3 regions of the Bordetella sp. FB-8 genome follow, and region 1 is predicted to be linked to each of the others. Evidence: predicted binding sites of a transcription regulator. Region 1 holds the regulator's gene; each other region holds the start of a gene.
The links. Region 1 encodes sigma-54, which starts transcription at its own class of promoters, with help from an activator protein. Its sites were predicted from a motif close to TGGCANGNAANCTGCTTT; they were not measured.
Positions count from the first base shown of each region.

Region 2: a site for sigma-54 is predicted at 2,492-2,509, ahead of urtA (urea ABC transporter substrate-binding protein). Genes of this name have one in related genera too.
Region 3: a site for sigma-54 is predicted at 4,801-4,818, ahead of glnK (P-II family nitrogen regulator). Genes of this name have one in related genera too.

Region 1 covers NZ_KB907784.1:1,472,034-1,479,648, reverse strand. The annotation lists gene H143_RS0107065 (bacterioferritin-associated ferredoxin) at 1-242, opposite strand, end outside; gene H143_RS0107060 (zinc-binding dehydrogenase) at 424-1,572, opposite strand; gene H143_RS0107050 (helix-turn-helix domain-containing protein) at 1,738-2,298, shown strand; gene H143_RS0107045 (GNAT family N-acetyltransferase) at 2,312-2,836, shown strand; gene rpoN (RNA polymerase factor sigma-54) at 2,924-4,360, opposite strand; gene H143_RS21360 (hypothetical protein) at 4,424-5,053, shown strand; gene leuA (2-isopropylmalate synthase) at 5,482-7,194, shown strand; gene H143_RS0107020 (cupin domain-containing protein) at 7,400-7,615, shown strand, end outside.
Region 2 covers NZ_KB907784.1:142,764-150,378, reverse strand. The annotation lists gene urtB (urea ABC transporter permease subunit UrtB) at 1-1,170, opposite strand, end outside; gene urtA (urea ABC transporter substrate-binding protein) at 1,187-2,440, opposite strand; gene H143_RS0100735 (peptidylprolyl isomerase) at 2,800-3,582, opposite strand; gene H143_RS0100730 (BolA family transcriptional regulator) at 3,643-3,936, opposite strand; gene H143_RS0100725 (septation protein A) at 3,933-4,511, opposite strand; gene msrB (peptide-methionine (R)-S-oxide reductase MsrB) at 4,508-4,906, opposite strand; gene H143_RS0100715 (ABC transporter substrate-binding protein) at 5,193-6,374, shown strand; gene H143_RS0100710 (branched-chain amino acid ABC transporter permease) at 6,442-7,479, shown strand; gene H143_RS19635 (ATP-binding cassette domain-containing protein) at 7,485-7,615, shown strand, end outside.
Region 3 covers NZ_KB907784.1:3,888,069-3,895,683, forward strand. The annotation lists gene H143_RS0118615 (hypothetical protein) at 1-380, shown strand, start outside; gene H143_RS22240 (methyltransferase domain-containing protein) at 399-2,600, opposite strand; gene H143_RS21775 (hypothetical protein) at 2,606-4,051, opposite strand; gene H143_RS0118635 (accessory factor UbiK family protein) at 4,091-4,357, opposite strand; gene glnK (P-II family nitrogen regulator) at 4,857-5,195, shown strand; gene H143_RS0118645 (ammonium transporter) at 5,249-6,499, shown strand; gene H143_RS0118650 (TetR/AcrR family transcriptional regulator) at 6,575-7,168, opposite strand; gene H143_RS0118655 (MFS transporter) at 7,297-7,615, shown strand, end outside.

The DNA of each region.
Region 1 (7,615 bases):
TTGGCGGCCTGGCCCTGTTCGACCAGGACCTCGGCCGGTTTCACCGGCCGTGTGACATCGCGCACCTCGCAGACACTGGAGGCGCGTCCGCCGGGCAGGTATTCGCAGGCCGTGCTGGCGCAACGGCCGCAGCACGAGGCGACGCCCAATTCGAACTGCAGGTCATCCAGCGATACGGCGCCCGCGTCGACGCAGGCGCGGACCTGACGCTCGGTGATGGCATTGCAGATGCAAATATACATGCGAATTATTATCGTCTTTGTATACTGCACGGACAAGGGGCAGGCGGCCAAAATATGTAATGCAACGTGACAAGGAGGCATGGCCGGGCTCGGACGCAATGCCGGATCCGGCATGCCGCTTTCCATGCCGCGCCACAAAGCCTCTCCTTGGAGACAGGAGACCGCTGGCGGCAGCGGCACATCAGCCCTGCCGTGGATCGATCAGGAATTTCTCGCCGGTCGCCTTGCGCTCGACGGCGCGCAGCACCTCGGGCCGCAGCACTTCGGCCAGGCCGATGGTGCGCGTGTAGTGGCTGGCGAAGGTCGTGGTCAGCTCGTCGGCCACGCGCTGGCGAAGGCGCTGCGCGGCATCGGGGCCTATCTTGGACAGGTAGTGAAAGAGCAGCCACGCCGACACGCTCCACGCATAGCCCAGCGGGGCGCGATCCAGCAAGATCGGCGCGGGGTCGAGGCTGCCGTAAATGTAGAGCTGCTTGAAAACGGCGGTGCCATATCGACTGTAGGCGCCCGGCCGCCGGGCGGCGGCGCGTTCCATGGCCAGCAGGATGTCGCTGCCGAGCTTGCCGCCGCCGATCGCGTCGAAAGCGATGGTGGCGCCTGTCTGCGCAACCGCGTCGGTCAGGCGGGCGGCGAAGTCCTCGTCCTTGCTGTTGAGCACGTGAGTCGCACCGATGCCTCGCAGCAAGGCGGCCTGCTCCTCGGAACGCACGATATTGACCAGCGCGATGCCATCGGCCAGGCAGATCCGTTGCAGCATCTGGCCCAGATTGGACGCGGCCGGCGCGTGGACGATGGCCTTGTGGCCTTCCCGGCGGGCGGTGTCGACAAAGCCGAGGGCGGTCAAGGGGTTGATGAACATGGAGGCGCCGTCCGCGGCATTGGCGCCCGGGGGCAGAAGCATCACATCGTGCATGCCGATCCTGCGGTAGTCGGCGTACATGGCGCCGCCGGACATGCCGACGCGCTTGCCTTCGAGAGCGGCCGCATTCCTTCCCGCCGCCACGACCAGGCCCGCGCCCTCGTTGCCGACGGGCAGCGACACGCCCAGCCGGCCGGCGACCGCCGCCAGGCGCGTCGGTGGCACGGCAAACGCGATGCGTGCGCCGGGAGCATCGGACACGATGCGGGACAGGTCCGCCGGACCCAGCAGCAGACCGATATCGCTGGGATTGAGCGGCGTCGCCTCGATGCGGACAATGACCTCGTCGTCGCCGGGTTCTGTCAATTCGACTTGTTCCAGCGACAGGACGAGCGTGCCGTCCTCGTTGATCGTGGATCGCAATTCGCGTCCGGTCCAGGCCATATTCCCACCTCCGATGCAGGTATCCATGCGTTCATCTGCCAGACGATAATTCGGTTTGAACGGGAATGATCGAAAACGTGCAATGCAATGCGGGCAAAAGCCGGCCCGGGCGCAGCGCACGCCTCGAAGGGCAGACGGTCCGGGGCCAATAACCGCCCCAAATTTTCCCATATACGGGATATATTCCCATATATGAATGAACCCAAGATCAATCAGAACCGTTCCCTCGCCGAGCATCTACGCACCTTACGCACGGATCGCGGGCTTACGCTGCAGGATCTGGCCGCCCGCAGCGGCGTCAGCCGGGCCACCCTGTCGCGGATCGAAAACGGCGAGGTAAGCCCCACGGCGGAAACGCTGGGCCGCCTGGCATCGGCCTTCGTCCTGCCTCTCTCGCAACTGCTGGCTCCGCTGGAGGCGGACTTTCCGCCGCTGGTGCGCCATGCCGAACAGAGTGTCTGGCAGGACCTCGAACATGGCTACTCGAGGCGCTCGCTCTCGCCCCCCAACCGCCAGCTGCAGCTCGAAATGATCGAGTGCGCGATCGAACCCCGCCAGCGCATTGCCTACGAGCGCCCGGCCTTCGCGGGCCATGAACACCATCTCGTGCTGTTGTCCGGCGCGCTCGTGCTCACTGTCGACGGAGTCCGGCACGAGCTGGCCCCGGGCGACTGCCTGCGGTACCGGCTGCGCGGCGCATCGTGCTTCGAGACTGGCCACCAGCCCGCCCGATACATCATTGCCATGGCATAAGGAACGGCCCCGCATGACACCGCACATCATCGAAATCGACGGTCCCGCGCTCGAACAAAGCGTGCAAGCGTTTTCCCGCATCCTTGCCGACAGCGTCGCCCTGGGCGCGGCCATAGGCTTCATGACACCGCTCTCTCTCGACGACGCGGCCCGCTTCTGGCTGGAAGGCGTCCGCCCCGAGGTCGTTGCCGGAAGAAGAATCCTCTTGGGCGCGCAGCACGATGGCGACATTGTCGGCACGGTGCAGTTGCTTACGTGTATGCCGGCCAATCAGCCTCATCGCTGCGAGATCGCGAAGATGATTGTCCATCCGCGCGCGCGCAGGCTCGGCATCGGCCGGGCGCTCATGAATCACGCCATCAATCGCGCGCGCGAACTCGGCAAGACGCTCATCACCCTGGATACGCGAACCGGCGACGCCGCGCAGCCGCTGTATGCGAGCGTCGGCTTCGAGGTCGCGGGCGTGATACCCGATTACGCATGGAACCCGGACGGCGAGGCCAGACACGCGACCACCTATATGTATCGCAGGATCTAGAGCGGATCATCCGGTACCGCAGCCACTACGCCGTTACGGATATCACCAAGACAACCCAGAGTAGGGAACCGGCTGGGCGCCCGGCCTCTAACGCATCACCTGCGCCTGCGCCTTGCGCAACGCCGCCGGCGCGATGCGCAGCGCCTCGCGGTACTTGGCCACCGTGCGGCGGGCGATCACGATGCCGCGCTCGGACAGACACTGCATGATCTGGTTGTCGGACAGGGGTTTGCCGCGGTTTTCCTCGGCCACCATCTTGCGGATGTGCTCCTGCACCGCCGTGGCCGAAGCGGCATCGCCGGTGTCGGTCGCTACTCCCGTGCCAAAGAAGCGCTTGAGTTCCATGGTGCCGAACGGCGTGAGCATGTACTTCTGCACTGTGGCGCGTGAAATCGTGGACTCATGCAAACCAAGCTCGCTGGCGATGTCCTTGAGTATTAAAGGACGCATGGCCGCGGCGCCGTGGGTAAGGAAGTCCGACTGGTGCGCCACGATGGCCTGGGACACCCGCAGGATGGTGTCAAAGCGCTGCTCGACATTGCGTATCATCCAGCGCGCCTGCTGCAGCTGGGCCTGCAAAGCGGCATGGCCGCCTTCGCGCCGATTGCCCAGCATCTGGGCATAGACTCCATTGACGTGCAGGCGCGGCACCACGGCGCTGTTGAGTACGGCCCGCCAGCCCTGGCCGGTCTTGCGCACCAGCACGTCGGGCACGGCGTAGTCGGCCGCCGGCACGGTCCAGGCGCGGCCGGGGCGCGGGTCCAGCCGCACGATCAGCGCATAGGCCGAACGCAAGGTGTCGGCATCGCACTGCAGGACTTCGCGCAGCCGTGCCGGGTTGCCCGCCGCCAGCAGCGGCAGGTGCTGGGCGCATAGCTGCCGCGCGCAGGACAGCACCCGGGCATCGGCTGCCTCCGGCAGGCGCGAAACATCGGGGTCGCGCAGTTGCAACCGCAGGCAATCGGGCATGTCGCGCGCACCGATGCCAGGCGGATCGAAGGATTGCAGCAGCATCAGCGCGGCGCGCAATTCGTCGGCATCGACATCGAGCTCGGGCGGCAACCAAGACAGTATCTCTTCCAGCGGTGATCCCAGGTAGCCGTTGTCGTCGAGTTCGTCGATCAGTATGCCCACCAGGGTCTGGTCGCGCGCCAGGGCGCGCGTCAACGCAAGCTGGCCCAGCAGATGTTCGCGCAGCGTATCGGTGTGCGCGGCCTGCGGCATGCCGTCGTCGTCATCGGAATACACTCCGCCCGAGCCGGGCATCTCATCGGAGCGCGATTCGGCCGATTCGCCCGGGGCGTCGGCCTGCTCCATCGAATCTTCGCGCTGCGGATCGGCCGCTTCGGCTGCCGGGGTCGGATCGTCGTCGCGTTCGAGCAGCGGGTTTTCGATCAGCGCCTGGGAAATCTCCATTTCAAGTTCGACGGACGACAGCTGCAACAGCCGAATGGACTGTTGCAGTTGCGGCGTCAAAGCCAAATGCTGGCCTTGACGAATTTCCAGGGCGGGACGATTGCTCATAGGTACAATCATATAGGTCAATCGGGCGCAGCCGCCCGGATGCCCAACCTTCTCACGCCAGACATGCCAGCCACTCCCGACCGTATACGCCAGGACCGCCGCCTCATCGGCCAGACCCTTTTCAAGCTGTCGTTGACGCGCCTGGCCATCCTGGCCGTGGGCATCGTCATCGCCGCGGGCATCTGGATCTATGTCGCATCGTGGATATTGAACGACGCCTCGCCCTGGATCCAAAGCTTGGATCAGGGAGTCGGACTGAGCTGGCAGCACATCCTGGGACCGTCGGCCGTCAGCCTGCTCTACGGATTCATCAACCCCTGGCTGTGGCGCATCCTTGCGCTCATCTGGACGCTCATCGTTCTTTATTCGCTCAAGACCTGGATACTCTCCAGCCTGGCCTCCGGCCGACTCTACACGGTCAACAGCCGCGTACTAGCCGAGCTGCGCCCCAATTTGTGCGAGGAGGTGGCCGATGTGCTGCGCTGGGTCTGGCAAGACCGCAGCGAACCCTTCACCGTCGGCGACCTGCAGCGCGCGCACCGCGAGCTGCGCAGCAACCGCATCGGCAAGATCGCCCTGACTCGGGCGCAGAGCGCCATCCTCGACCAGGGCGCCGTCGGCGATGCCGGACTCGAGGAGCCGCCGCGCGCGGCGCGGCGCCAGGCCGAGCCCACACTGAGCCGAACGCGCTGATCCGCCGGCTCCGGGGCGGCCGGGCCGCCCCAGGCAAAAATTTGCGTTGCCGCGAAAAATATGAAAGACTAGAAAGATGAATGCGCAACGCACCTTTTTTGCACACACCACGGCTTGGGGCAACGCCCGCGCCGGGTCTGTCGCAGCGCGTTCTTTCCTCCTGGCTGTCCCAGCCGCTCTAGCGCTATCCCTACACCTAGCGATCGGTTGCCGAGCCTAGTGTTCGTGGTGTTCGGCAGCCCCCGGGCCGCGCTCATCCCTGCCGCGGCGCAGCTTGCCACAAGCCTGCCCCTACTTGTAAAAAATCAGAATCCAGCCCGCACCATCGTGCGCACTGATGCCGGCACCGCCGCCTAGCGGACGTTGCCCTGGCCGCCACCCTGGCCAGCAGCCGGTACAACGGATTCACAAGACCCGAGGACCCCGACATGATGCTTGCCAACCCTGCCACCAAATACATCCCGTTTCGCCCCTTCGCGGACGACTACGCCCAGCGCACCTGGCCCAGCCAACGCATCACGCACCCGCCCATCTGGATGAGCACCGATCTGCGCGACGGCAACCAGGCCCTGATCGAGCCCATGACCGTCGAGCGCAAGCTGCGCTTTTTCGACCAACTGGTCAAGATCGGATTCAAGGAGATCGAGGTGGGCTTTCCCTCGGCCTCGCAGACCGACTTCGACTTCGTGCGCAAGCTCATCGACGATAAGCGCATTCCCGACGACGTCACCATCATCGTGCTCACGCAAGCGCGTGAAGAACTGATCAGCCGCACGGTGGAAGCGGCCGCCGGCGCCAAGCGCGCCATGATCCACCTCTACAACGCCTGCGCCCCTGCCTTCCGAAAGATCGTCTTCAACATGAACAAAGACGAAGTGAGGAACGTGGCGGTCACCGGCACCAAGCTGATCATGAAGTACATGGCCCAGCATCCGGGTACCGACTGGCGCTATGAATACTCCCCCGAAGTCTTCTCCACCACCGAACCCGAGTTCGCGCTGGAAGTGGCCAATGCCGTGGCCGAGACCTGGGGTGCCACGCCCGAGCGCAAGCTGGTGCTCAACCTGCCGGCCACCATCGAAGCCACGCAACCCAATCTGTACGCCGACCAGATCGAATGGATGTGCAAGAACCTGGCGCGCCGCGACAGCATCATCGTCAGCCTGCACCCGCACAATGACCGCGGCACCGCCGTGGCGGCCGCCGAGTTCGGCGTGATGGCCGGCGCCGACCGCATCGAGGGGTGTTTGTTCGGCAGCGGCGAGCGTACCGGCAACGTCGACCTGGTGACGCTGGCGCTCAACCTCTACACCCAGGGCATCCACCCCGGCCTGGATTTCTCCGACATCGACGAAGTGCGCCGCACCGCCGAGTACTGCAACCAGATTCCCGTGCATCCGCGCCATCCGTACGCGGGCGACCTGGTGTTCACGGCCTTCTCCGGCTCGCACCAGGACGCCATCAAGAAGGGCTTCGCGGTGCAGAAGCCCGACGCCGTATGGGAAGTGCCCTATCTGCCCATCGACCCGGCCGATCTGGGCCGCAGCTACGATGCGGTCATCCGCGTCAACAGCCAATCGGGCAAGGGCGGCGTGTCCTACCTGCTCGAACAGGAGCACGGCCTGGTCCTGCCGCGCCGCCTGCAGATCGAATTCTCACGCGCCATCCAGCGCGTCACCGACGAGACCGGCCGCGAAGTGACCTCGGGCGACGTATACGGCATCTTCGACAGCGAATACCTGGCGCAGACCTCGCCCTGGACGCTGATCAGCCATCGCATCGAAAGCAATCCGTCGGCCGGCGAAGGCAAGCACTACACGGTCACCGCCGAACTCGAATACGACGGCCAGCGCCGCACGGTGCAAGGCAGCGGCGACGGCGCGCTGGCGGCCTTCGTCGCCGCAGTCGGCGAGCCCATCCGCATCATGGACTACACCGAGCACGCCATCGGCACCGGCACCGATACCCGCGCCGCCTGTTACGTGGAAACGCGCGTAGGCGACGCGCCGACCGGTTTCGGTGTGGGCATCGACGGCGACATCGTCACGGCCTCGTTCCGCGCGGTGCTGAGCGCGGTGAACCGGCGCGCGGCGGCACGCAGCATGATCGCCGAAACCGCCCAGGACGAAGCGATCGCGTAAAGCCTCACAGCAGCCCCCGGGACGATCTTCCGACGCGGGCCTGCCTCCCCGAAAGCCGACCCTTACCCGGGTTGGCTTTTTTTATTTCCGATGCTGCACTGCAGCTAGTCATGCCGGAATATTTCCCCTATAAATTCAATATATAGAATATTTATTCATCATAAAAAATATGGCCAAGCCAAATCGGCCACCGGAGCAGGCAAGCATGTCCCGCAATTCTCCCGTGTATTTCGTGTCCACCGCCGACACGCCGGGCTATCACCCCGCCAATCACCTGGGCACGCTCAACCGCCGCCTGATCGGCCCGGAAACCGTCGGATCCCGGCACCTGGAAGTCATCCACGGCACGATCGAAAAAGGCAAGGGCGCCTTGCCCCACGCCCATCCCGGCATCGAGCAGGTCTGCTACGTGATCAGCGGC
Region 2 (7,615 bases), 1.3 Mb from region 1:
TTGCATCAGGATTAGGCTGATACCCCAGGTAGCCAGCAGGGTTTCCAGAGGCCGGCCATACAGCCAGCGGATCACGGTGCGCTCCAGCACCATGCCCACCAAGGCCGTGACGACGAAGGCCACGGGCAGGGCGGCCACCACATACCAGTTCATCAAGCCTGGCAGCCAATGTCGGAAAATGGTTTGCACGACATAGGTGGCATAGGCGCCGATCATGAGCAGTTCGCCGTGCGCCATATTGATGATACCCATCAAGCCGAAGGTGATGGCCAGACCCAGGGCCGCCAGGAGCAGCACGCTGCCCAGGCTCAGTCCGTAGAAAACGTTGCCGGCCCATTCGATCATCTTCATGTACCGGTCGATATGTTCGAGCGCGGCGGCTGCAGCGGCGCGCACCGTGGCGTCGGATTCGATATAGCTGCCGTTGGAATTCTTTTGGAGCAGAGCCTGCAGCATGGGGCGAAACGACGCATTGCCGCTTGCGCCCAGCGTGCGTGCGGCGGCGGCGCGCACGGCCGGGTCCTTGGACGAGAGCCGCAGGCGGGCCTGAAGGATTTGCAGAGCCGAATGTACGCTGGAATCGGTTTCCTTCTGCAGGGCCTGATCCACGATGGGCAGCAGCGCTTCGTTGCCGGACTGCTGCAGCAATTGGGCCGCGGCCAGCCTGTCTGCCGCCCTGGGCGCGTGCAGTCGGGCGATTGCCCGGGCGTCGTCCAGGGCGCCGCGCACGCGGTTGTTTATGACCAGTGTGTCCGAGCCGTCGGGCATGGGCTGACTCGCACCCGTCAGCGGGTCTTTGCCGGTGGCGCCATTGTCATTGCTGATGTAGAGCTTATTGTCAGGCGTGGCGTAAACGTTGCCGTCGGCCAGGTCCTGGAGCAGCGTTGCCGCGCGCGGGTCGGACAGGCTGCTCAGCTTGTTGATCGCGGCGATTTTGTCGTCGCTGCTGTCGCTGGCGAGCAGCGACAGCAAGGATGTGTCCAGGTCAGCCGCCTTGGGTTGCTGCGCTTGCGGCGCCGCTGCACCCAGCGCACTGGCGCCCGATGCCGCCGCTGGCGCTGTGCCCTGTGCCTGAGCGCAGGCGGGCAGGCAGGCCAGACTCAGCATCGTGCCCAGTATCGAGCTCAACAACGCTTGGCGCAGCCGTACCAGAAAAACCGCGTGATGCATGGCCGCCCTTTTCCGGTTAGGTTTTTGCGTTGCTCGGCATGGGGATGTAGGGGCTCCACGGTTCGGCGCGGATCAGGCCCTTGCTCTTCCACACGATCTGGAACTGGCCGTCGGCCTGCACTTCGCCGATGAACACGGGCTTGTGCAGGTGATGGTTGGTCTTGTCCATTTCGACGGTGTAGCCGTCCGGCGCCTTGAATCGCTGGCCGCCCATGGCCGCGATCACCTTGTCGACATCGGTGGTCTTGACCTGCTCGACGGCCTGCTTCCACATGTGGATGCCGATGTAGGTGGCTTCCATCGGGTCGTTGGTGACGGCGGTCTGCCAGTTGGGCAGGTTCTGGGCCTTGGCATAGGCTTTCCACTTCTTCACGAACTCGGCGTTGGTCGGGTTCTTGAGTGATTCGAAGTAGTTCCAAGCAGCCAACTGGCCGACTAGCGGCTTGGTGTCCACGCCACGCAGTTCTTCCTCGCCCACCGAGAAGGCCACGACGGGAATGTCGGTCGCCTTGATGCCGGAGTTGCCCAGTTCCTTGTAGAAAGGCACGTTCGAATCACCGTTGATGGTCGAGACCACAGCTGTTTTGCCGCCGGTGGCGAATTCCTTGATCTTGGCGACGATGGTCTGGTAGTCGGAGAAGCCGAAGGGGGTGTATTCCTCGTAGATGTCGGCGTCCTTGACGCCCTTGCTGTGCAGGAAGGCGCGCAGAATCTTGTTGGTGGTGCGCGGGTACACGTAGTCGGTACCCAGCAGCACCCAGCGCTTGGCTGCACCGCCGTCCTTGGACATCAGATATTCCACGGCGGGGATGGCCTGCTGGTTGGGGGCCGCGCCGGTGTAGAACACATTGTGCTCGAGTTCTTCGCCCTCGTACTGCACCGGGTAGAAGAGCAGACCGTTCAGCTCCTTGAGGACGGGCAAAACCGACTTGCGCGACACCGAGGTCCAGCAGCCGAATATGACAGCGACCTTGTCCTGGCTGATCAGTTCGCGGGCCTTGGTGGCGTAGGTGGGCCAGTCCGAAGCCGGGTCGACGACCACCGGCTCGATCTTCTTGCCCATCACGCCGCCGGCTGCGTTGATCTCGTCGAAGGACATCAGAGCCAGGTTTTTCAGGGCCGTCTCGGAGATGGCCATGGTTCCTGACAGCGAATGCAGCACGCCGACCTTGATCGTGTCGCCGCTTGCGGCGAAGGCGCGGGGCACCCAGCTGGTGGCGGCCATGAGACCCGCGGCGCTCATTTGTTTGAGGACTTGTCTGCGATCCATGAAGGACTCCTTCGTTGGTAGGACGACCGTGTAGGTCGGACAAGAACCCATCAAGCAAAAGGCGTGCCAATGTTGCGGATATGGGCGAATCGCGGCAAGGCAACGCTTTTGCGCGCGATGTATCAATGCTGGGGGATGTGGCAGGGCACGGTGGGCGCACTATTCGTGTGCGGCCGCCCTTGATTCGTGCCTGCGATTGAGCGCAATCCCTGTCGTGGTGCGGGGTTGCCTGCCGTGCGGGTCCGATATAGGGCTGAGCTGCTGGTTGGCAGTCCACCCCCTATTTATTTGCGCGCGCATGGCGAAAAAAATCCGGAAGCCCTGCGTGGGCTTCCGGATTTGCCTATCCGATGCGCGGATTACTTGATCTTCGCCGCGTCGTGCAACTTCTTCTGGTAGTCGGCCAGCAGTTGCTGATGCAGCATTTCCTCGATCTGAGGCTTGACCTGGTCAAGCGCAGGGAACTGGACCGGACGGGTGTTGTTGACCTTGATGATGTGCCAGCCATATTGCGTCTGCACCGGCTTGTCGACCATCTCGCCCTTCTTCAGCTTGGTCACCGCTTCGGCAAAGGCCGGCACATAGTTGGTAGCGGGAGCCCAGCCCAAGTCGCCGCCATTGCCAGCACTGCCGGGGTCTTGCGAGTTCTTCTTGGCCAGGTCGGCGAACTTTTTGGGATCGGCCTTGATCTGGGCCAGCAGGTCGTCGGCGGTCTTTTCGTCCTTGACCAGAATGTGGCTGACGTCGTATTCCAGCTTGCCGGCCTGCTGTTGTTTGAGCTTGTCGTACTGGGCTTGGACCTGGGCGTCGGTGACAGGGTGCTTGGCCAGGTAGTCGTTCATGAGGGCGCGCACCAGGATGCCCTGGCGAGCCAGCTCGATTTCGGTTTGGACCGAAGCTTGCTTGGCCACGCCGTCTTTCTCGGCGGCCTGCACGAAAATCTGGCGATTGATCAGTTCTTCCTTGACCTGATCGCGCAGTTGGGGCGAGTCGGTAGCGCCCTGGTTGACCAGCAGCTTGACGAATTCGTCCACGTTCTTTTGCGTGATGGGCTTGCCGTTGACGGTGGCCACATTCTGCGCAAAGGCAAAGGCGGGCAGGGCGAGCGCGCAGGCGGCGGCCAGCATGATGATGCGTTTCATGTAATGCAAGTCCTTGGAGGTCTGGAAAAAGAAAGCAGAAAGGCCTTTAACACGAGCAAGCTAACGGGCCGGGGATGTTTCGGATGTCGTCCCTGCGGGCGGCTGTGCCTCGATGGCCAGCGCATGGATGGCATGGGGCATGAGATCGCTCAGGCGATCATACACCAGCCTATGGCGCGCGACGGGGGAAAGACCCTTGAAACAGCTGGCTACGATGCGTACCCGATAGTGTCCAGCGCCGCCCTGAGCGCCGGCGTGCCCGGCATGCAGATGCGACTCGTCTTCGACGGCGAGGCTGACCGGCGCGAGGCTGGCCAGCCGCTCTCGGATCAGCGCGAGGCGATCGCCGGTCATGGGGTGTTACCCGGGCCGCGGTCCGCGGAAGAGTCGACTTGGTCCCGCTGCATGTGGCGGCTCAGCCAGATGGACTGGCCGATCACAAATACCAGCAAAAGCCCCATCAGGCCGAAAACCTTGAAGCTGACCCACTGCGCTTCGGTGAAGCGGCCCGAGAATGCGACATACAGGTTGATGAAGCCGGCCGCCAGGAAAAACAGCGCCCAGCTGAAGTTCAGTTTGTTCCAGGCGGTTTCGGGCAGGACGATCTGCTGGCCCATCAGCTTGCGCATGGGATTGCGGCCCGTCATCCGGCCGCCGATCAGCACGGCGCCGAAGATCCAGTACAGCACCGTCGGCTTCCATTTGATGAAGGCGTCATCGTGCAGCAGCAGCGTCGCGCCGCCGAACAGCACGATGACCGCGAGGTTGATCCAGTGCGTGGTCTCGATGGCTCTGCGGGTGGCCTTGAGCCAGATGATCTGCGCGATCGAAAGAACCACCGCCGTAGCCGTGGCCGCATAGATGTCGGCGTACCGGTAGACGACAAAGAAGAGGATCAGCGGTAAGAGGTCGAACAGGAACTTCTTCATTTGGCCTCGGGTTCGAAACTCAGCGCCAGCGAATTGATGCAATAGCGCAGCCCCGTGGGCGGGGGGCCGTCGGGAAAGACGTGACCCAGGTGCGAGTCGCAGACATTGCACAGCACTTCGGTGCGGACCATGCCCAGGGTCGTGTCCTGTTCTTCGCGCACCAGGTCCGGGGCCAGGGCCTCGAAGTAGCTGGGCCAGCCGCAGCCGGCGTCGAATTTGGTGTCCGAGGCGAACAGCGCCGTGCCGCAGGCCACGCAGCGGTAGATGCCGGGCGTGAAGGTATCCCAGTAGCGACCGGTGAAGGCGCGTTCGGTGGCCTTTTCGCGGGTGACGGCAAATTCCTGCGGTGTCAGCTGGGCGCGCCACGCGTCTTCGGTCTTGCGTATCTTGTCCATGGTGTTTCCCGAAATGCCTGCCGATCCGGCGGGCGATGGCGAAGACAATCATCTTAATCCATAGGGGGTGGCCTTGCCCTGGGGCGCGCCATTGCGCGCGGGTTACACCGTATTGCACAGCGAGTTCTAAATTGATAACGTGTTAACTATATATACGGGTTTTCGATGGATTCGAATCTGATACAAATTACGGCATAAGATGCTAAATTTTGTATAACATTGCGCAACTCGGCTCACAAGAAGGCCGTCCGGCCACCTACCCCGAAGTCGAACAAAGGAGACAGACATGACTAAGCGTACCGGCGTATGCGCCGCCTCGGGCTTGAAAAAAATCGTTGCCGTTCTGGCATTGGCCCTGCCCCTGGCGGCCGCCGCCCAGGTCAAGATCGGCCTGACCCTGTCCGAGACCGGTCCGGCCGCCTCGCTGGGTATCCCCGAACGCAACGCCGCGACCCTGTTGCCCACGGAGGCGGACGGCCAGAAAATTCAATGGATCGTGCTCGATGACGGCACCGACACTACCGCGGCGGTGCGCAACGCGCGCAAGCTGGCCACCGACGACAACGTCGATGTGCTGGTCGGATCTTCGGTCACGCCCAGCTCGCTGGCCATGGTCGATGTGGCCGCCGAACTCAAGGTGCCGCTGATCAGCGTGGCCGCCAGCGCCTCCATCGTCTCGCCCATGGACGCCAAGCGGCACTGGGTTTTCAAGACGCCGCAGAACGACGATCTGATGGCCGGCGCGCTGGCCGACGCCATGGTCAAGGCCAAGACCAAGACCCTGGGCTTCATCGGCTTTAACGATGCCTACGGCGATAGCTGGCTGAAGGTGATGACCAAGGCTGCCGCGGCCAAGGGCATCAAGATCGTCGATACCGAGAAGTACAGCCGCACCGATACCAGCGTCACCGGTCAGGTGCTCAAGCTGGTGGCGGCCCATCCCGACGCTGTCCTGATCGCCGGCGCCGGCACGCCGGTGGCGCTGCCGCAGCGCGAGCTCAAGTCCCGCGGCTACGCCGGCCAGATCTACCAGACCCACGGTGCGGCCAACAACGACGTGCTGCGCGTCTGCGGCAAGGACTGTAACGGCATGCTGCTGCCGGCCGGCCCGCTGCTGGTTGCCGCCCAGTTGCCCGACAGCAATCCGGTCAAGAAGTCGGCCATGGTGTTCGTCAATGCCTATGAGGCGAAATACGGCGCGGGTTCGCTCAGCACCTTCGGCGGCCACGTCTGGGATGCCGGTCAGCTCATCCTCAATGCGCTGCCCAAGGCGCTGAAGACGGGCGCCAAGCCGGGCACGCCGGCCTTCCGCTCGGCCATGCGTGACGCCATCGAAGAAACCAAGGACCTGGCCGCTTCGCAGGGCGTGTTCACCATGACCCCCACCGACCATGCCGGCCTGGACGATCGCGCGCGCGTCATGGTCAAGGTCGTGGACGGCAAGTGGGTATACCAGCCCGATCTGTAAATCGGCCTGCTCTGCACGCCGCCCCGATCGGGGCGGCGTGTTTTCTTTTCCTAGAAGATAGAAAAACGTGGACTTCTCCATTGCACTGATCCTGTTGCAGGACGGCGTGGTCAATGGCGCCGTCTATGCCCTGTTGGGCATGGCCCTGGTGCTGGTGTTCGCCGTCACGCGCGTCATCTTCATCCCTCAGGGCGAATTCGTGACCTTCGGTGCCCTGACGCTGGCCATGCTGACCGGAGGCCGGGTGCCGGGAACGGCATATCTGCTGCCCATATTGGGGTTGGTGGTGCTGGTGCTGGAGCTGGTGCGTGCCCTGCGCAGCGGCTCGTGGTCGGCGATGCCGGGCGTTCTGGCCAGCTGCGTGGCGCTGCCCCTGCTGCTGCTTTGGCTGGTGCGCGCCTATGCCGGCCCCCATACGTCGGTGTGGGTCGACATGCTGCTGACCCTGCTGCTGGTGGTGCCCATGGGACCCATGATCTATCGCATTGTTTTCAGCCCGTTGGCCGAGGCGTCGGTGCTGGTGCTGCTGATCGTGTCGGTTGCCGTGCACTTCGCCCTGGTCGGCATGGGCCTGATCGTCTTCGGCGCCGAAGGCTGGCGCACTTCGTCCTTCATCGAGGGGCGGATCAACCTGGGTTTCGGGACCTGGTCGGCCCAGAGCCTGTTCGTGGTGGTCGTCTGCGCGCTGCTCATCGTGGCGCTGTGGCTCTTCTTTGGCAAGACGCTATATGGCCGCGCTCTGCGCGCCACCGCGGTCAATCGCCGCGGGGCCAGGCTGATGGGCATCAGCACCGCCATGTCGGGCGGACTCACCTTTACCCTGGCCGCGGCCATCGGCGCGGTATCGGGCATCCTGATCGTACCCATCACCACAATCTACTATGACACGGGCTTTCTCATCGGTCTGAAGGGTTTCGTGGGCGCCATCATTGGCGGACTGATCAGCTACCCGATCGCGGCAGCGGGCTCATTGCTGGTGGGCATCCTGGAATCGTTCTCCTCGTTCTGGGCCAGTTCCTACAAAGAGGTCATCGTGTTCACGCTGATCATTCCGGTGCTGGTCTGGCGTTCGCTCAGCCACCGCCAGACGGACGACGAGGAGTGAGCGCCATGATGAAAAACCGTAACGTCCTATGGGTGTTTCTGATCGTGCTGGCCGTGCTGCCGCTCATGTCGGCCACGCCCGAATTCTGGATCACCGAACTGAACTACATAGGCCTGGCAGCCTTGGTAGCCACCGG
Region 3 (7,615 bases), 2.4 Mb from region 1:
TCAATGCCAGCTATCACGCGCCGTTGCGGGCCGGCACCCTGCTCGCACTCGACGGCGACAAGGCATCGCAGAATTATTACTACACCCAGATCAACGACAGCGCGCAGAGCCAGACGACCATTCGCTACGCCAACGGCAAGCTGGCACTGGCCACCTTGAACCAGTCCGCCAGCGCGTCCGTGCATACGAAAATGTATGAGATGGGCCAGCTGCAAGAGAACACCATCGACCCCAGCCGCAGCTCCTGGTCCACGAATCTGCTGGACCTGCTCGACAGCGCGCAGCAGAACCCGGGCACCTCGCAGGCGATGCTGAACAATATCCGCAGTCTGATCGAACTGCCGGCCAGCCCCGGCCAATTGGCCAACAAAATCGGCTAGGGCCTTGCGCCGGGCGCGCTAGGTCATCCTGCGTGCCAGCATGCGCTCGACGGCATCGTAGATGCGCTGCACATAACAGTTCTTGAAGCCAAGCACCGGATCGCCAGGGCTTTCCATGTGCACCAGCATGGTGGCGTTGGCCTCGAACACCAGCACGCGGCCATCGGGCAGCAGCGAAAAGTCCACGCCACAGTAATCCAGATCCAGGCGCCGACCGATCTCGCCCAGCGCCCTCCAGGCCGCCGCGCCCAGCGCCGCCTGCGGATCGTCCAGAAAACGGCGCTCCTCCTCGGTCTTCCAGGCATCCGAGCGCATGTCCGCCGTCACGTAATGCAGCACCCACTGCCCCCCGATGGCCAGGTGATACGGCAGCGGCTCGCGGTCCACAAATACCACCCGGTACTTGCGAAAATACCCATCGGGCGAGCGGTAGTCGCAATACACGCTCAGGTAATGCTCGCACGACTGCCCCTGGCCGCCCGCATCGTCGGCCTCTTGCGGCGTCTCCAGACGCCGAAGCCCGGCGCCCCCATGCTTGCCCACGGGCCGCAAAGTCACGGGATATTGCAAACCAGCTGCCGCGATCGAGGCGGCCAGGTCCGGACCCGAACCACTGTCCCAGCGCACCGTGGGCGGCATGATGGCCCCCTCGATGCCCGACAGCAGGGCCGCGATCTGGTCGCGTGAGGTCCGCATGACGCGCTCCGGAGGATTGAGCACCGGCTTGTCGGCCGTCGCGAGCAGGGCTGCCGCGACCTTCAGACCCCAGGACGCCTTGTCCGCATCACCGATGGCATTGAAGATCAGGTCGTAGGGCGGCAGCTCCCGGATGGGCCCCGTAATGCCGTATTCGATGGCCCAGCGTATCTGGCGGTTGTACTCAGTGGGTATCAGGAACTTCACCGGCACATCGTTCAGGCCGCTGCTGCATAGGATCAGCACACTGCGCCGCTGGGTCGGCAGATCCGCGTCGACGTACAGCGATTGGAGTTGATGCGCCTGGTGGGCAAAGTGCTCGGCCTCCTGGCCGCGGTCCAGTTCGAGCATGGCCTTGCCCATGCCCAGATAGGCCTGGACCAGATTGGGGTCCAGCAGCATGGCGCGCTTGTACCAGTAGCTGGCCATATTCCATTGGCCACGCTGCAAAAGTGCCTGGCCCAGCTCGCACAGGTCGGTAGCGCAATTGCGCTGCAGCGCCTCGAAGCCCAGGCGCGCAACCTCGGCATTGAAGGGCAGGCCCGCCGCCTGCAGGGCCTGCGCGTACAAACAATGGACCTCGGGGTTCAGCGGATCATAGGTCGAAGCCTGTTCCAGCACGTCCATGGCCTGATCGGTCAGCCCGGCTTCGAGCAGTTTGCGCCCTTGGACGATCAGGGCCGTCGCCGAGCCGGTGCGGGACGCGCTGCCTTGCTCGGGAGGGTCCTGGATGAATTTCACCGCCCAAGCCGGAACCGGGCCTTGATAGAAGATGTGCAGGTTGTCGTTAAATGAGCCAAAGTTCAATCCGTGCTGCCTGGCAAGAATCTGCAGGGCGCGCGAAGTAAAGAGCGAGATGTGTCCGTTGCGCGGCGCGCAATACCACCATTTCTCGATACCGTCGGCCATCACCGACTCGGTGATCAGCAAAGTACTGAATAAAATCGCGCCGTCGTCGACCAGAAATTGCTTCAAGGACGACATCAGTTCATGCGGCCGAGGATGATGCTCGAACACCTCGAAGCACACCACTGTCTGGTAATTGCGTTCGGCGGCCTGGCGCATGCCCGGCTGGTCCGCATACGGATCGCAGGAATCGACGTGCGCAAAACCGCGCGACCTCAGTTCCTTCTCGAGCAGGCCGAGGCCGGAGCCGAAATCCAGCACCGTTCCCCATGCCATCTCCGGAAAGCGCTGGGCGATGAAATCCGCGTTCATGACCGGACGCTTGCCGAGATAGTCGGGATCGTGCCGGACGTACTGGTCGTTGTAGATATAGTCGGAAAAATCCTGCGCGCTCCATCCGTCCATCGCCTGCGTAAAGATGAAACCGCATTGGCTGCAGCAAAAATAAGCGATGGGCACTGCGGCATCCGGCTCGACGTGCCCGCCTGCCGCTGTCCGGTCCTCGCAAGAGCGCGAGAAGTCGACTGCGCCGCACAAACGGCTGGCGCCGCCGCAGCATTTGCAGGCGGCCTGGGATGGCACGGCCTGCACTTTCTCCTGCAATCCTTCTCTTGTCATCGTCGCTACTGCGCCCCCTGGGCCATTCGCCGCGCCAGCATGCCTTCGAATGCCTCGAAAATGCGCTGCACATACGGATTTTTGAAACGCAGGGCCTGGTCTTCCGCGTTTTCCGGATGCACCAGCATGGTGGCGTTGGCCTCGAACACCAGCACGCGGCCATCGGGCAGCAGCGAAAAGTCCACGCCACAGTAATCCAGATCCAGGCGCCGACCGATCTCGCCCAGCGCCCTCCAGGCCGCCGCGCCCAGCGCCGCCTGCGGATCGTCCAGAAAACGGCGCTCCTCCTCGGTCTTCCAGGCATCCGAGCGCATGTCCGCCGTCACGTAATGCAGCACCCACTGCCCCCCGATGGCCAGGTGATACGGCAGCGGCTCGCGGTCCACAAATACCACCCGGTACTTGCGAAAATACCCATCGGGCGAGCGGTAGTCGCAATACACGCTCAGGTAATGCTCGCACGACTGCCCCTGGCCGCCCGCATCGTCGGCCTCTTGCGGCGTCTCCAGACGCCGAAGCCCGGCGCCCCCATGCTTGCCCACGGGCCGCAAAGTCACGGGATATTGCAAACCAGCTGCCGCGATCGAGGCGGCCAGGTCCGGACCCGAACCACTGTCCCAGCGCACCGTGGGCGGCATATGGACGCCTTCCAGACCCGCAAGCAGCAGCGGAATCTGGTCGCGTGAAGTCAGCGCGATGCGCTCTGGCGGATTGAGCACAGGCTTGCCGGCCTGCGGCACGAAACGCGCCGCCGCCGCCAAGCCCTGCGGCGCCCGATCCGGGTCGCCGATGACGTTGAACACCAGATCGTAGGGCGGCAGTTCCCGTACCGGCCCGACGATGCCGAACTCGACGGCCCAGCGTATCTGCCGATTGGTCGGACTGGGCATGAGGAACTGGAGCGGCACGTTGTCATGGCCGCTAGTGCACAGCAGCAGAATGCTGCGCCGCTGCATCGGCCAGGCATGATCGATGAAAATCGACTGCCGCATGCAGGCATTGCGCGCACAGGTTTCCGACTCTTGCTCGCGCCCCAGTTCGCGCAAGGCGATGCCCATGTGCAGGTGCGTGTCCGCGATATCCGGATTGAGCAGCAGCGCGCGCAGGAACCAGTAGCCCGCCGCGTCCCATTGCTTGTGGCGGGCATAGGAAGCGCCGATGGCGATGATGTCCGGCGCCGCGCGCTGCCTGATCGCCGTGGCGGCGATGCGCGCCGCCATGGCATCGGCCGCATGGTCAGCAGACTGCATGGCCTGGGCCAGCAACTCGTAGATGCCGGCCTCGAGCGGCCGCGCTACCGTCGCCTGCTGCAGCGGCGTGATCGCGGCCGCGGCCTGACCGGCCGCCAGCAATGCCTGTCCTTCGGCGAGCAGACGCGCGGCCAGTTCGTCCAGATGCTCGGAGGCCCGGTCTTGCGGCGCGACCCTGTCCGCCGTGTCGGTCATTTGCATGGGTGTCGCCCGCCGCGGACGGCCGGCGCCGCGATGGGATTATTCGGCCGTGGTCTTGCCGGATTCGAGGGCATCGAGCCGGGATTGCAGTTGCCGCAGTTGCTCGCCCAACTGATCCACCTTGGTCCGCGCGCGAGCCAGCATGTCAGCCTGCACGTCGAACTCTTCCCGCGTGACCAGGTCCAGGCGTACAAAGGCCTGGGTCACCATCGAACGGACGTTGCGCTCGATATCCGCGGCCGGACTCTTGGCAAAGAGTTCGGAAATATTCTTCTGCAGATCTTCCATCCATTGGGTGCGGTTCATGGCTGCCTCCGTGCTGATATAGCCGATGGTGCCAGTGTAGTCCCGCCAGCCTTGCCCTGCCTTTTCAGGCCTGTGGCCTCGCGAGGAGGATGCTTGCCCCGCACAGCGCCCGGCGGCAAAAAGAATCGGCCCACCTGCCGGCGGGCCGCAAAGGCGCATTGCCTATCGCCTGCGTCATAGTATTCACGATTGTCTGGCACCGCACAAATCCGGCTTGTAAAGCCGCGTATCTCACCCGTAACCGATTCGGCAGGGGAAATGCCTCGAAGCGACCCCGGGGGAATATTTTGCAATTTGCTACAAAGTTTCATCGCATAGGGTCGACGCACCACACGCCCATCTTTGTGCCATGAATCGGGGCCTTTCGCACCAATAAAGCACATGTCATGCACCAATATGGCGCCACACCGGCGAATCGCTTTGCAACATGGCGTTCCAATAGTTGGCACGGCTTTTGCTTTTGGTTTGGTGCTACCACGCAATCACACAAGGAACCGCCATGAAACTCATCACTGCCATCATCAAGCCCTTCAAGCTAGACGAAGTGCGGATGGCCCTGTCCAGCATCGGCGTCCAGGGCCTGACCGTCACAGAGGTCAAAGGCTTCGGCCGCCAGAAAGGCCATACCGAACTCTATCGCGGTGCCGAATACGTGGTGGACTTCCTGCCCAAGGTGCGCGTGGAGGCGGCCGTTCCCGAAAATCAGGTCGACCAGGCTGTCGAAGCCATCGAGCAGGCGGCACGCACTGGCAAGATCGGCGACGGCAAGATCTTCGTCTCCTCCCTCGAACAGGTCATCCGCATCCGCACCGGCGAGTCCGGCGAAGCGGCGCTGTAAGGACGCGCTTGGCGCAGTCACGACGAATTACCCAAAAACTGGAGTTCTAGATAATGGATAAAGCAGATATTTCCTGGATGCTGGTCTCGACCCTGCTCGTGCTGATGATGGCCGTGCCGGGCCTGGGCCTGTTCTACGGCGGCCTGGTGCGCAGCAAGAACATGCTGTCCGTGCTGATGCAGGTTACCTGTACCTTCACGCTGGGCCTGATCCTCTGGTTCGCCTACGGCTACTCCCTGGCGTTCACCGACGGCAATGCTTTCTTCGGCGGTTTCTCGCGCGTGTTCTTCTCGGGCATGTTCACGCCGGGTACCGGCAAATACTCCATGAACAGCACGATTACCGAGCTGCTGTACGCATCCTTCCAGGCCACCTTCGCCGGCATCACCTGCGCGCTTATCGTGGGCAGCTTCGCCGAGCGAGCTCGCTTCTCGGCCGTACTGGTCTTCACGGCGATCTGGTTCACCTTCGCCTATGTGCCCATCGCGCACATGGTCTGGTATGCCGTACCCACGGGCCAGAAAGGAACCTCGGGCCTCTTCGCGGCCGCGGGCGCCCTGGACTTCGCCGGCGGCACGGTGGTGCACATCAACGCCGGTATCGCCGGCCTGGTGGGCTCCTATGTGATCGGCAAGCGTGTCGGCTACGGCCGCGAATCCATGCAGCCGCACAACCTGGTCATGACCTATATCGGCGCCATGCTGCTGTGGGTGGGCTGGTTCGGCTTCAATGCCGGTTCGGCCGTCGCGTCGAACGAACTGGCCACACTGGCCTTCTTCAACACCATGATCGCGACCGCCGCCGCCTCGCTGGCCTGGCTTTTCACCGAATGGGTGATCAAGAGCAAGCCTTCCATGCTGGGTGCCGCCTCCGGCGCCGTCGCCGGCCTGGTGGGCATCACCCCGGCCGCCGGCTTCGTGGGACCCGTGGGCGCCTTCGTTCTGGGCATCCTCGTGGGCATCATCTGCGTGTGGGGCGTCAACGGCCTGAAGCGCATCCTGCGTGCGGACGACGCGCTTGACGTGTTCGGCGTGCATGGCGTGGGCGGCATTTGCGGCGCCTTGCTGACCGGCGTGCTCAGCGCCAAGGCGCTGGGCGGCACGACCCTGGACAGCCTGGGCGCCATCGGCGGCCAATTGGTGATCCAGCTCGAAGCCATCGTCACCACGCTGGTGTGGTCCGGCGTCGTGGCCTGGATCGCCTACAAGATCGCCGACAAGCTTTGCGGCCTGCGCGTACCGGAAGACGAAGAACGCGAAGGCCTGGACATCACGACGCACGGCGAATCGGCCTACCACGGCTAAGCCGGGACGCTCTCCTGCAAAAAACGGCCGCCCGGATTTCCGGGCGGCCGTTTTCATTGGGCGGAAAAAATGCGATTACACATCCCGGCAGGCATCGATCAGGCGCGCCGCGGCCGCCACCAGACTCCGTACCGGCCCGTCTGCGCCAAGCAACTGGCTGGATGCGTAAGCGCCCTCCATCAGCAACTGCAAGCCGTCACCCAGCATTTCAGGGTCGCGCGCGCCCATGCTGCGCGCCATGTCCACCAGACGCTCGCGCACCTCGCGTTTGTTGGCTACCGACACCAGCCGGGCGGGATGGTCGGGTTCGGGATACTCAATGCAGGCATTGGTCAGGCCGCAGCCGCGATAATCCGGCCTGTCGGCCCTTTCGGCCAGGCCGGTGAAATAAGCCAGGATCTGCGCCCGCGGATCGCCCGGGTGTGCGGCTATGGACGCATCGAAGCGGCGCCAGAAATCCACCTCATAGTCGCGCAGGTAGGCCGCCGCCAACTCGTCTTTGGAGGCAAAGGTGCGGTAGAGACTGGGCTTGGTCACGCCCGCCTTGGCCACAATGGCATCCACCCCCACGGCGCGGATACCCTGGTGATAGAACAGATCCCGCGCGCTGCGACGGATGCGGTCGGCGGCGCGCAGCGGCGGGATTTCTGGGCGTTTTTCTTTTGCCATATCTGCTGCTTTCTGCTTGAACGGATTCCGTCCCAAGCGGGATCTTGGAAGTCCGCAATACGACTTGACGATGTTACTGACCGGTACGTATTATAGTCCGACCCCAACGTACCGACCAGCAACATTCCATGCGCATTCCCACCCATACCGCTCCCGTTCCCCGCCTGGGCCAACGCTACGCCTTCGTCGTGGTCGGCGTCATTTTCTTCTGCCTGCTGTTTTCGGCCGGCCTGCGCTCCACGCCCAGCGTGCTGCTTGATCCGCTGCGGCAGGCCTTCGGCTGGAGCCGTTCGGTCATCTCGCTGGCGGCCGCCATCGGCATCTTCTTCTACGGTATGGTCGGCCCCTTCGCGGCGACGGCCATGGATCACTTCGGCCTGCGCCGCGTCGTGCTGGTGTCGCTGGTCGCCATGGCCGTATCCAGCGCGGCCAGCGCCTACATGACCC